DNA from 2 places in the Sphaerisporangium sp. B11E5 genome. Region 2 is predicted to be linked to the other one. Evidence: riboswitches for the same ligand, from Rfam matches in the RefSeq annotation. Region 2 holds a riboswitch; the other holds the start of a gene.

Region 1 (5,402 bases), on a different contig from region 2:
CCCCACCTGGGACATCCCGATGACGGCCGAGGACCTCTACGACTGGGAGAAGGCCACCGCGCTCCTCGCCGGCCAGCCCTCGCGCTGGAAGCCCGGCACCGAGGCCGGATACCACGTCGTCACCCAGGGCCACCTGGTGGGCGAGGTGGTCCGCCGGATCACCGGCCGCACCCTCGGCACCTTTTTCGCCGAGGAGGTCGCCCGCCCCCTGAACGCCGATTTCCACATCGGCCTCCCCGCCGAGCACGACCGTCGCGTCGCCCCCGTCATCCCCCCGGCGGTCCCTACCGAGCTCCCGCCGTCCGACATCGTCTTCAGCCCGGAGCTCCGTGCCGAGGAAGCCAACACCGAAGCCTGGCGCCGCGCCGAGATCCCCGCCGGCAACGGTCACGGCAACGCCCGTTCGGTGGCCGCCGTCCAGTCCGTCCTCACCTCCGGCGGCGCCCGCCTGCTCTCCCCCGAGGGCTGCGAACGCGCCCTTGAGGAGCAGTTCGCGGGCACCGACCGCTTCCTCGGCATGGAGATGCGCTACGGCCTCGGCTACGGCCTCCAGCCCGCCCAGCGCGTCTGCTTCTGGGGCGGCTGGGGCGGCTCTCTCGTCTGGAACGACCTCGACACCCGCATGACCGTCGCGTACGTCATGAACCGCATGCTCGACCAACGCACCCAAGGCGACGACCGCGCGTTCAGCATCGTCACGGCCGCTTACACGGGCGTCACCACGTGACCTTCTGGTTCCACCCCGCCGCGCGAAGTATTATTCGAGTATGAGCGAGATGAAGGTCCGCCTGGCGATCACCGTGGATCCGCACGTCAAGGCATATGTGGATCAACTGGTCGACTCGGGGGAGGCGTCCTCGGTCTCGGCGGCGTTCAACGACGCCGTGGTGGAGCGCATGCGGCGCGATCGCCGTGCCCGCGCCGCGTGGAACGCCCGCGTCGCGCAGGCGGACCCCGATAGAGTCGCCCGCATGATGGCCCACATCGACGCCCAGCGGACGCGGTGACCGACTTCACGCCCAGCCCCTTGGTCCTCGACACGAGCATTCTCCGCGAGGTCGCCCGGGGGGACAGCGACATCATCGCCCTCATCCAGGCCTACGACGCCCGCGCCCAGCCGTTGATCGCCCCCGCCCTGGCCATGGTCGGGGCCGCTCTGGACGTCCTCACCGAGGAGGCCGCCGATCTGCTGGCCGGCCTGGACAGCCTCGAATCGGTGATGGCCGCACCGTTGCACGGCGTCGAGCAGAGCGTCGCCCTCGCCGAAGTGATCGCGAAAACCGGCCTGGACGCCTGGGACGCTCACGTCGCGGCCATCGCCGACGTCGCCGTCTGCCAGATCCTCACCCTGGACGCCGCCCGGTGGGCCGGGCCGTCCCACGCGATGGACAACCCTCTCCATGTCGTCGAGATCCGCGACCCGGACGAGGCGCATTGAGGGCCCGTCAGGCGGTCAGCACTCGATGACGTTGACGGCCAGGCCGCCGCGGCTGGTTTCCTTGTACTTGTCGAGCATGTCGCGGCCGGTGTCACGCATGGTCTTGATGGCTTTGTCCAGGGCCACGTAGTGGGTGCCGTCGCCTCTCAGGGCTATGCGGGAGGCGGTTATGGCCTTGATGGACGCCACGGCGTTGCGTTCTATACAGGGGATCTGGACGAGGCCGCCGATGGGGTCGCAGGTCAGGCCCAGGTTGTGTTCTATGCCGATCTCGGCGGCGTTCTCCACTTGTTCGGGGGTGCCGCCGAGGACCTCCGTCAGGGCGGCGGCGGCCATAGAGCAGGCCGATCCCACTTCGCCTTGGCAGCCGACCTCGGCGCCGCTGATGGAGGCGTTCTCCTTGAACAGGACGCCGATGGCGCCGGCGGTCAGGAGGAAGCGGATGGTGGCGTCGTCGCCGGTCTTCGGGGTGAAGTGGTGGTAGTAGGTCAGGACGGCGGGGATGATGCCGGCGGCGCCGTTGGTGGGGGCCGTCACCACGCGGCCGCCGGCGGCGTTCTCCTCGTTCACGGCCAGGGCGTACAGAGTGACCCAGTCCATCGCGTGGAGGGGGTCCTTCTCGGGGGTCTCCGCCTGGAGTTTGCGGTGGAGGCGGTGGGCGCGGCGCTTCACCTTCAGGCCGCCGGGGAGCACGCCTTCCTTGGTGTAGCCGCGTCTGACCGAGTCGGACATGACCTGCCAGAGGTTCAGGAGACCTGAGCGGATCTCCTCCTCGGTGCGGCCGAAGGCCTTCTCGTTCTCCAGCATCAGGCCGGAGATGGACAGGCCGGTCTCCTCGCAGCGGTCGAGAAGCTCCTTGGCGGTGGTGAACGGGTGGGGGAGCCGTGTGTCGTCCGGCTTGATGCGGTCGGCGCCGGTCGCGGACTCGTCCACCACGAAGCCGCCGCCCACGGAGTAGTAGATCTTCTCCCGCAGCGGGTCGTCGTCCTTCGAGTACGCGGTGAAGCGCATGCCGTTGGGGTGGTGCGGGAGGGAGATCTTGCGTTCGAAGACGAGGTCCTCGCCCACGGTGAAGGGGACCTCCTGGCGGCCGAACAGGGTCACCGTGGCGGACTCGCGCATCGCGGCGAGCTTGGCGTCCACGGTGTCCACGTCGACCAGCTCCGGCTTCTCACCGGACAGGCCGAGGAGTACGGCCTTGTCGCTGCCGTGGCCCTTGCCGGTGAGGCCGAGGGAGCCGTAGAGGATGACCTGGACCCTGGTGGTCTGCTCAAGCAGCCCGTCCTGGTGCAGGCCCCGGGCGAACTTGTGCGCCGCCGCCATCGGGCCGCCGGTGTGGGAGCTCGACGGGCCGATGCCGATCTTGAAGAGATCGAAGACGCTGATCGCCATGTGGTGCGCCCCTTCGGAGCCGGCGGGTGGGGGAATGGGTGGGGCCTCGGCCGAAGGGTTCGGCCGAGGTGGGGGCAGGTCTCGTCAGGACTCGGCGGTGGTGAGGGCGGTGTACTCCTCGGGGGTCAGGAGTTCCTCCGGGTCGCCGGAGACGCGGACGCGGAAGAGCCAGCCATCGCCGTAAGGGTCGGAGTTGATCAGAGAGGGGTCGTCCACCACGGTCTCGTTGATCTCGACGACCTCGCCGCCCACGGGGGCGTAGATGTCGCTGACGGACTTGGTGGACTCGACCTCGCCTACGGCGTCGCCGGACTCCAGAGTGCTACCGGCTTCCGGGAGCTGGACGAAGACGACGTCACCGAGGGATTCGGCGGCGTAGGCCGTGATCCCCACGGTCACGACCAGGCCGTCCTCCACCCCGGCCACCCACTCGTGCTCCTTGGTGTAGCTGAGCTCCTCGGGAATGCTGCTCACATGCTCCTCCGGTAAAAAGGCAGGTCAACCACGTCGACCGGTTCATGGCTACCACGGATGTCGACCGCCAGGCCGTCGGACACGTCGGTGTCCACGTAGGCCATCGCGATCGGCTTGCCGAGTGACTGGGACGGCGCGCCGCTGGTGACCTCACCGACGACGGTGCCGTCCCCGCTCAGCACCACGGGATAGCCGTGGCGTGGCACTCGGCGGCCCCGCGCGACCAGGCCGGTCAGGCGCCGGCGCGGGGGGACGTCCTTGAGCGGGGCGAGCGCGGCGCGACCGACGAAGTCGCCCGGCTTGCCGAACTTCACGACGCGGCCGAGGCCGGCGTCGAAGGGGGTCAGGCCGGCGTTCAGCTCGTTGCCGTACAGCGGCATGCCTGCCTCCAGGCGCAACGTGTCGCGGGCGGACAGCCCGGCGGGGCGCAGCCCGTGCGGCTCACCGGCCTTGGCGAGGGCCTCCCAGACGGGTACGGCCTGCTCGGCGGCGACGAACAGCTCGAAGCCGTCCTCCCCGGTGTAGCCGGTGCGCGCGATGAGGGCCTCGACCCCGGCGACGACGCCGGGGAGGCCCGCGTAGTACTTCAGGCCCGTCAGGTCGGCGTCGGTGAGCGTGGCGAGGATCTCGGCCGATCGCGGTCCCTGCACGGCGACCAGCGCGTACGCCTCGGAACGGTCGTCCACCTCGGCGTCGAAGCCCGCGGAGCGCGCGGTGAGCTCCGCGGCGACCTTGAGGGAGTTGGAGGCGTTGGCCACGACCATGTATTCCCCGCCGGACAGGCGATAGACGATCAGATCGTCCAGAACCCCGCCGTCCGGCGCGCACATCATGGTGTACCGGGCCCGGCCGGGCTCCAGAGCGGACAGGTGGCCCACCAGGGCGTGGTCGAGCGCCTCACCCGCCTGCGGCCCCGTGACGAAGATCTCACCCATGTGGGAGAGGTCGAACAGCCCCGCGGCCTTGCGTACCGCGTTGTGCTCGGCGGACTCGCTGCCGTAGCGCAGCGGCATCAGCCATCCGGCGAAGTCGGTGAGCGTCGCGCCGAGGCTCTCGTGCACCTCGCGGAGCGGTGTGGTTCTGGACATGATCGCACCTCAGGCAGGGTCGGATGAGAGCATCCTCCCCCTCTGTCATCGGTGCCTGAGAGTTTCGCCCGGGTTTTACCGGACTTTCACCTTCGGCGAGGCTCGGAGCGAACGAGCCCTCTTTCCAGAGGCCACCTGACCCGCACGGTCCTTTGCCTTGTGAGGTTCGTGGGAGGACTTGCTCCTTCAGGGGCCCTGACCGGATGTCAGGGCGCTCTCCCGCACGGGGTCACCGGTGTTCCGGCTCACCCTACCAATGCCGGGCGGGCGCCGCCGAGGCCACCAGGGCGTCGAACAGGGGGCCGTCCGCCGAGGTCTCGGGGTGCCACTGCACACCGAGCGCGAACGGGTGCCCGGCGAGCTCGACCGCCTCCACGGTGCCGTCCTCGGCGGTGGCGGACACCGTGAGGCCCTCGCCGAGCCGGTCCACCGCCTGGTGGTGGTAGTGGGCGGCGCCGGCGGGACCGGCGCCGAGCACGTCGGCGAGCGTGCTGCCCGGGGCCACCCGCACCGGCAGCTCCCCGAACTCGCCGGGCGCGGGCGCGTGGCCCCCGTGGCCGACCACGTCGGGCAGGTGCTGGTGCAGGGTGCCGCCGAGGTGGACGTTGAGCACCTGCATGCCGCGGCAGATGCCGAGCAGCGGCAGCCCGGCCGCCACCGCCGCGCCGACCAGCGCGAACTCCGCCTCGTCCCGGAAGTCGCGCACGTAGCCGGTCCGCTCGTGCGGCGCCGCGCCGTACCTGGCCGGGTCCAGGTCGCCGCCGCCGGCCACGATCAGCCCGTCCAGCCGCTCGACCAGCGGCGCCGGGTCCCCGGCGGGCGGCACGATGACGGGCTGCCCGCCCGCCGCCGCGACCCGCTCGACGTAGTTGTACGGCAGCAGCGCGGCCGTCATGTGCCACACCGTGAAGTCCGCGGGCTCCACGTAGCAGGTGATGCCGATGACCGGCCGGTCCGCGCCCATCAGAGGGGGGTGACGTAGGCGCCGGAGATGCCGCCGTCCACCAGGA
Region 2 (5,402 bases):
CCGCTGGTGCAGGTCGGCCGGCAGGGGGGCCCGCTCGAACACGGGCATCAGCGCCGAGGGCAGGTGCACCACCGGGACGGGCCGCCGGGGCTCCGCGTCCGTGCCGGGCCCCGGCCTCGCGGGCGCCTTCCGGCTCGCCCACCAGGCCGGTGGCGCCAGGTGTGGGGTGGGTCAGTCCTCGTAGGCCTCCAGAGGGGGGCAGGCGCAGATGAGGTTGCGGTCGCCGTAGGCCTGGTCGATGCGGCGGACGGGGGGCCAGTACTTCGCCTCGTGCAGTGCGGGGACGGGGTAGGCGGCCTCGGCCCGGGTGTAGGCGTGCGGCCAGGGCTCGGCCATCAGGGCGCCGGCGGTGTGGGGGGCGCCGCGCAGGGGGTTGTCCGTGCGGTCGTAGGCGCCTTCGGCGACCTTGCGGATCTCGGCGCGGATGGCGATCATGGCGTCGCAGAAGCGGTCCAGCTCGGCCAGGTCCTCGCTCTCGGTGGGCTCGATCATCAGGGTGCCGGCCACCGGGAAGGACATCGTGGGGGCGTGGAAGCCGTAGTCGATCAGGCGCTTGGCCACGTCGTCCACGGTGACGCCGGTCTCCTTGGTGATCTGGCGCAGGTCGACGATGCACTCGTGGGCGACCAGGCCCTCGCGGCCCGTGTACAGGACGGGGTAGTGCGGGGACAGGCGGCGGGCCAGGTAGTTGGCGGAGAGGATGGCCTGCTCGGTGGCCGCCTTCAGGCCGTCGGCGCCCATCATGCGGACGTAGGCCCAGGAGATCGGCAGGATGCCGGCCGAGCCGTAGGGGGCGGCGGAGACGGGACCGACGGGGCCGCCGTTCATCGGGTGGGACGGGAGGTAGGGGGCCAGGTGCTCGCGGACGGCGACCGGGCCCACGCCGGGGCCGCCGCCGCCGTGGGGGATGCAGAAGGTCTTGTGGAGGTTCAGGTGGGAGACGTCCGCGCCGAACCAGCCGGGCTTCGCGAGGCCCACCAGGGCGTTGAGGTTGGCGCCGTCCACGTAGACCTGGCCGCCCGCCCGGTGGACGAGGTCGCAGATCTCGGTGATGGTCTCCTCGTACACGCCGTGCGTGGAGGGGTACGTCACCATGATGGCGGCGAGCCGCTCCGCGTGCTTCTCGATCTTGGCGGTGAGGTCGGCGACGTCGACGTTGCCCTGGTCGTCGCAGGCCACCACGACGACCCGCATGCCCGCCATGACGGCGCTGGCGGCGTTGGTGCCGTGCGCGGACGACGGGATGAGGCACACGTCGCGGCCCTCGTCGCCGTTGGCCCGGTGGTAAGCCTGGATGGCGAGCAGGCCGGCGAACTCCCCCTGGGAGCCGGCGTTCGGCTGGAGCGACACCGCGGCGTACCCGGTGACCTCGGCCAGCCAGCGCTCCAGGTCACCGATGAGCCGCAGGTAACCCTCGGCCTGCGCGGGCGGCGCGTACGGGTGGATCGCGGCGAACTCCGGCCAGGTGACCGGCTCCATCTCGGTGGTCGCGTTGAGCTTCATCGTGCAGGAGCCCAGCGGGATCATGGACCGGTCGAGCGCGATGTCCTTGTCCTGGAGCCTGCGCAGGTAGCGCAGCATCGCCGTCTCGGAGCGGTACGAGGAGAACACCGGGTGGGTGAGGTAGCCGGTGGTGCGCAGCAGCGCGGCGGGCAGAGCGTCGGAGGTGGCGATGTCCAGGTCGTCCACCACGAGGCCGGAGCACCCGAAGGCCTCCCACACGGCACGCAGGTGGTCCGCGGTGGTGGTCTCGTCGCAGGTCACGCCGACGTGGTCGGGGCCGTCCTGCCGCAGGTTGACGCCCAGCGCCTCGGCGGCCGCGACGACCTCGGCGGCCCGGCCGGGCACGTGGGCCCGCACGGTGTCGAAGAACTCGTCGTGCACCACCTCGACGCCGCCGCCCCGCAGCCCGGCCGCCAGCACGGCCGCGTGCCGGTGCACGCGCTGCGCGACGCGCCGCAGGCCGTCGGGCCCGTGGTAGACGGCGTACATGGAGGCGATCACGGCGAGCAGCACCTGGGCGGTGCAGATGTTGCTGGTGGCCTTCTCGCGGCGGATGTGCTGCTCGCGGGTCTGCAGGGCCAGCCGGTACGCGGGGTGGCCGTCGGCGTCCCTGGAGACCCCGACCAGGCGGCCGGGGAGCTGGCGCTGCAGGCCCTCGCGCACCGACATGTACGCGGCGTGCGGCCCGCCGAAGCCGAGCGGCACGCCGAAGCGCTGGGTCGAGCCGATCGCGATGTCGGCGCCGAGGGTACCGGGTGCCTCCAGCAGGGTGAGCGCCAGCAGGTCGGCGGCGGCCACCACCAGGGCGCCGCGCTCGTGGGCGGCCTCGGCGACCTCGCGGAAGTCGGCGACCCGGCCGCCCGCGCCGGGGTACTGCACGAGCACGCCGAAAAGATCTCCCTCGGGCAGGCCGGCGGAGAGGTCGGCCTCGACCAGTTCGATGCCGAGCGGCTCGGCCCGGGTGGCCAGCACGGCCTTGGTCTGCGGCAGCGCGTCGGCGTCCACCGCGAACCGCGCGCCGGGGGCGCGGCCGGCCCGGCGGGCGAGGGTCATCGCCTCGGCGGCGGCCGTGGCCTCGTCGAGCAGCGACGCGCCGGCGACGTCAAGGCCGGTCAGGTCGGACACCATGGTCTGGAAGTTGAGCAGCGCCTCCAGGCGGCCCTGCGAGATCTCCGGCTGGTAGGGGGTGTAGGCGGTGTACCAGCCGGGGTTCTCCAGCAGGTTGCGCCGGATGACCGCCGGGGTGATCGTGTCGTGGTAGCCGAGCCCGATCATGGAGGTGAGCACGCGGTTGCGCCCGGCGAGGGCGCGCAGCTCGGCGATGGCCTCGGTCTCGCTCGCCGCCTCGGGCAGGTCGAGCGGCTCCTCGGCGCGGATGGCGCCGGGCACCGCCAGGGCGATCAGGTCGGCCACCGAGGCGTACCCGACGGCCTGGAGCATGCGGGCCTGCTCGGCGTCGGAGGGGCCGACGTGCCGGGTGACGAACGGCGGTGCGGACAGGTCGCGAAGCGGGGACCGATCGGTCATGAGGCCCTCCTGGACGTGGCTGGGAGCGGGCGCGCGGATGCGCCTGATCTCCCCCTCTGTCAGCGCGACATCCCTCGTCACGACCTGAGAGCTTCACCCCCGGGCGGGGGCTTGCACCGTCGGTGAGGCACGCCTGGCGGGCACGCCTACTTTCCAGAGTGGCCTCGCCCACGCGGTACGGGTGCCTGAGAGATTCCGGGGAGGTTGCTCCTTCGGCGCCCGGGTCACCCACCGGCTCCGTGCAGGCGCCGGCTCGTGCCCGGGACTCTCCCGCGCGGGGTCGAAAGCTTCACGCCAATGGTACCCGCCCGCCTCCGGGCAGGGGGCACCCCTACCCGGCCCTGGCCCGTGCCCCTCGCCGGCCCGCACCGATCACTCAGGGCACACAGTGCCTGACCAGGGGCCCTTCGGGGTCGCGCGGAAAGCAGGCCTAGCCGGTGCGGCGGGCCCGTCTGCGCTGGGCGAGCTCGTCACCGGGGTGCTCGGCGAAAGGGTCACGGTCGGCCGGCTCGGCGCGCTCCCCGGGCAGTTCGGCCAGGGAGCCCTCCACCTCGCGCCAGACGCCGCCGAGGGCGATGCCGAACACGCCCTGACCGCCTTCCAGCAGATCGATCACCTCGTCGGCCGAGGTGCACTCGTAGACGCTGACCCCGTCACTCATCAGGGTGATCTGCGCCAGGTCGTCCACGCCGCGCTGGCGCAGGTGCTGGACGGCGGTGCGGATCTGCTGCAGGGACACCCCGGTGTCGAGCAGGCGCTTGACGACCTTGAGCACCAGGATGTCGCGGAAGCTGTACAGCCGCTGCGAGCCCGAACCCTGCGCGGCGCGCACCGACGGCTCGACGAGCTGCGTGCGTGCCCAGTAGTCGAGCTGCCGGTAGGTGATGCCGGCCGCCGAGCACGCCGTCGGGCCGCGGTAACCCACGTCGGCGGGGAGCGACCCGGGCCGCTCGCCGAACAGCAGGCCCTGCTCGCCCGCGCGCTCACGTGCCGACTGACGCTGAGCCCGATCGCGCTGGCCGGCCGACTTGCCCTCGCCGCTGCTGACCGCCACTGCGGACCTCCGGCTTTCTCTCATCCCACGGTCTGATCTGGGGGTTCGTGAATTACAACCGTGGGTTCCCTTGCACCGTAGGACCGGCGGGATGCTCAGTCAACGATCCCGCCCGGCGCGTCGTGAAGCGTAAATGCCCGATATGACTAACCGGCACGCCCGAAGTCCTCCGGTGTGATCGTGTCCAGGAACTCGCGGAACTTCTCGACCTCGTCCTCCTGGTCGTCGGGGATGATGACGCCCGCCTCGCGGACGACGTCCTCGCTGGCGAAGATGCCCGCGCCGGTCCGCAGGGCCAGCGCGATCGAGTCGGACGGCCGCGCGCTCACCTCGACGCCGTTGGAGAACACCAGGTCGGCGAAGAAGATGCCGTCGCGCAGCGCGACGATGTTGACCGTCTGCAACCGCACCCCGAGTGCCTCGATGACGTCCTTGAACAGGTCATGCGTGAGCGGCCTCGGCGGCGGCTCCTCGGCCTGTGCGAGAGCGATGGCCGTGGCCTCGGTCATCCCTATCCAGATCGGCAGATAACGCTCGCCCTTCGCCTCCTTGAGCAAGACGATGGGCTGGTTGGAGGGCATCTCTACCCGGACCCCCACGACCTCCATCTGCAACACAGGCGGCTCCGTCTCGTTGGTCGCCGGCCCGCTTCAGGCCTGCTCCCTCGCGGCTCTCGGCTCGCGGCGTGACCATCGCCGCAAACCTCAACGTAACATCCTCGCACCCCGAAATGTCCGGGTGCCTCGGTCAACGGCCCAGAATGCCGCGCAGGGCGCCCTTCACGAGGGCGGAGTGCAGGTCGAGCAGCAGTTCCGACAACTCGCGGGCGGTCTGCTCGGCCTGCCCGGCGGCCCCCGGGGCGCGGCGGCGCAGCAGCGGGGCCACGGCCTGCTCCACGAGGCCCGCCTCACGCTCGGCGGCGGCCCGCAGCACGCGCAGGTGGCGGGGGTGCAGCCCGTAGGCCGCGAGAGCGCCGCAGGCCCTGGCCACGGCGAGGGCCTCGGCGTCGTACCGGCGGGCCACCGGGGCCAGCAGGCCGTAGTCCTCCAGCTCGGCGAGGGTCTCCTCGTCCAGCCCGGCCTCCTCGCACAGCTCGGCGCGGCCGAGCCGCACCTCCGGCTCGGGGGCCTCCAGGGAGCGGGGACCGGCGCCGTCGTGGCCCGCGGTGTCCAGGTGGTCCTTGATCACGCGCAGCGGGAGGTAGCGGTCCCGCTGGGCGGTGAGGATGAAACGCAGTCGCTCGACGTCGGCGTGGGTGAACTTGCGGTACCCGGAGGGGGCGCGCTGGGGCTCGATGAGCCCCTCCCCCTCCAGGAAC

What was found. A riboswitch is a leader RNA that binds a small molecule or an ion and turns the genes downstream of it on or off. The one in region 2 is predicted to bind glycine.
Region 1: it holds a riboswitch for glycine, as region 2 does, so the genes downstream of both, gcvT (glycine cleavage system aminomethyltransferase GcvT) here and gcvP (aminomethyl-transferring glycine dehydrogenase) in region 2, are expected to answer to the same signal.

The regions. Positions count from the first base shown of each region.
Region 1 covers NZ_JBDPMD010000009.1:154,068-159,469, forward strand. The annotation lists gene ABGB17_RS12185 (serine hydrolase domain-containing protein) at 1-727, shown strand, start outside; gene ABGB17_RS12190 (hypothetical protein) at 768-1,007, shown strand; gene ABGB17_RS12195 (hypothetical protein) at 1,004-1,438, shown strand; gene ABGB17_RS12200 (L-serine ammonia-lyase) at 1,454-2,830, opposite strand; gene gcvH (glycine cleavage system protein GcvH) at 2,915-3,304, opposite strand; gene gcvT (glycine cleavage system aminomethyltransferase GcvT) at 3,301-4,392, opposite strand; glycine riboswitch at 4,528-4,624, opposite strand; gene ABGB17_RS12215 (gamma-glutamyl-gamma-aminobutyrate hydrolase family protein) at 4,643-5,356, opposite strand; gene ABGB17_RS12220 (3-oxoacyl-ACP reductase) at 5,356-5,402, opposite strand, start outside.
Region 2 covers NZ_JBDPMD010000035.1:25,507-30,908, forward strand. The annotation lists gene gcvP (aminomethyl-transferring glycine dehydrogenase) at 172-3,030, opposite strand; glycine riboswitch at 3,194-3,313, opposite strand; gene ABGB17_RS26770 (MerR family transcriptional regulator) at 3,461-4,084, opposite strand; gene ABGB17_RS26775 (bifunctional nuclease family protein) at 4,231-4,701, opposite strand; gene ABGB17_RS26780 (MerR family transcriptional regulator) at 4,832-5,402, opposite strand, start outside.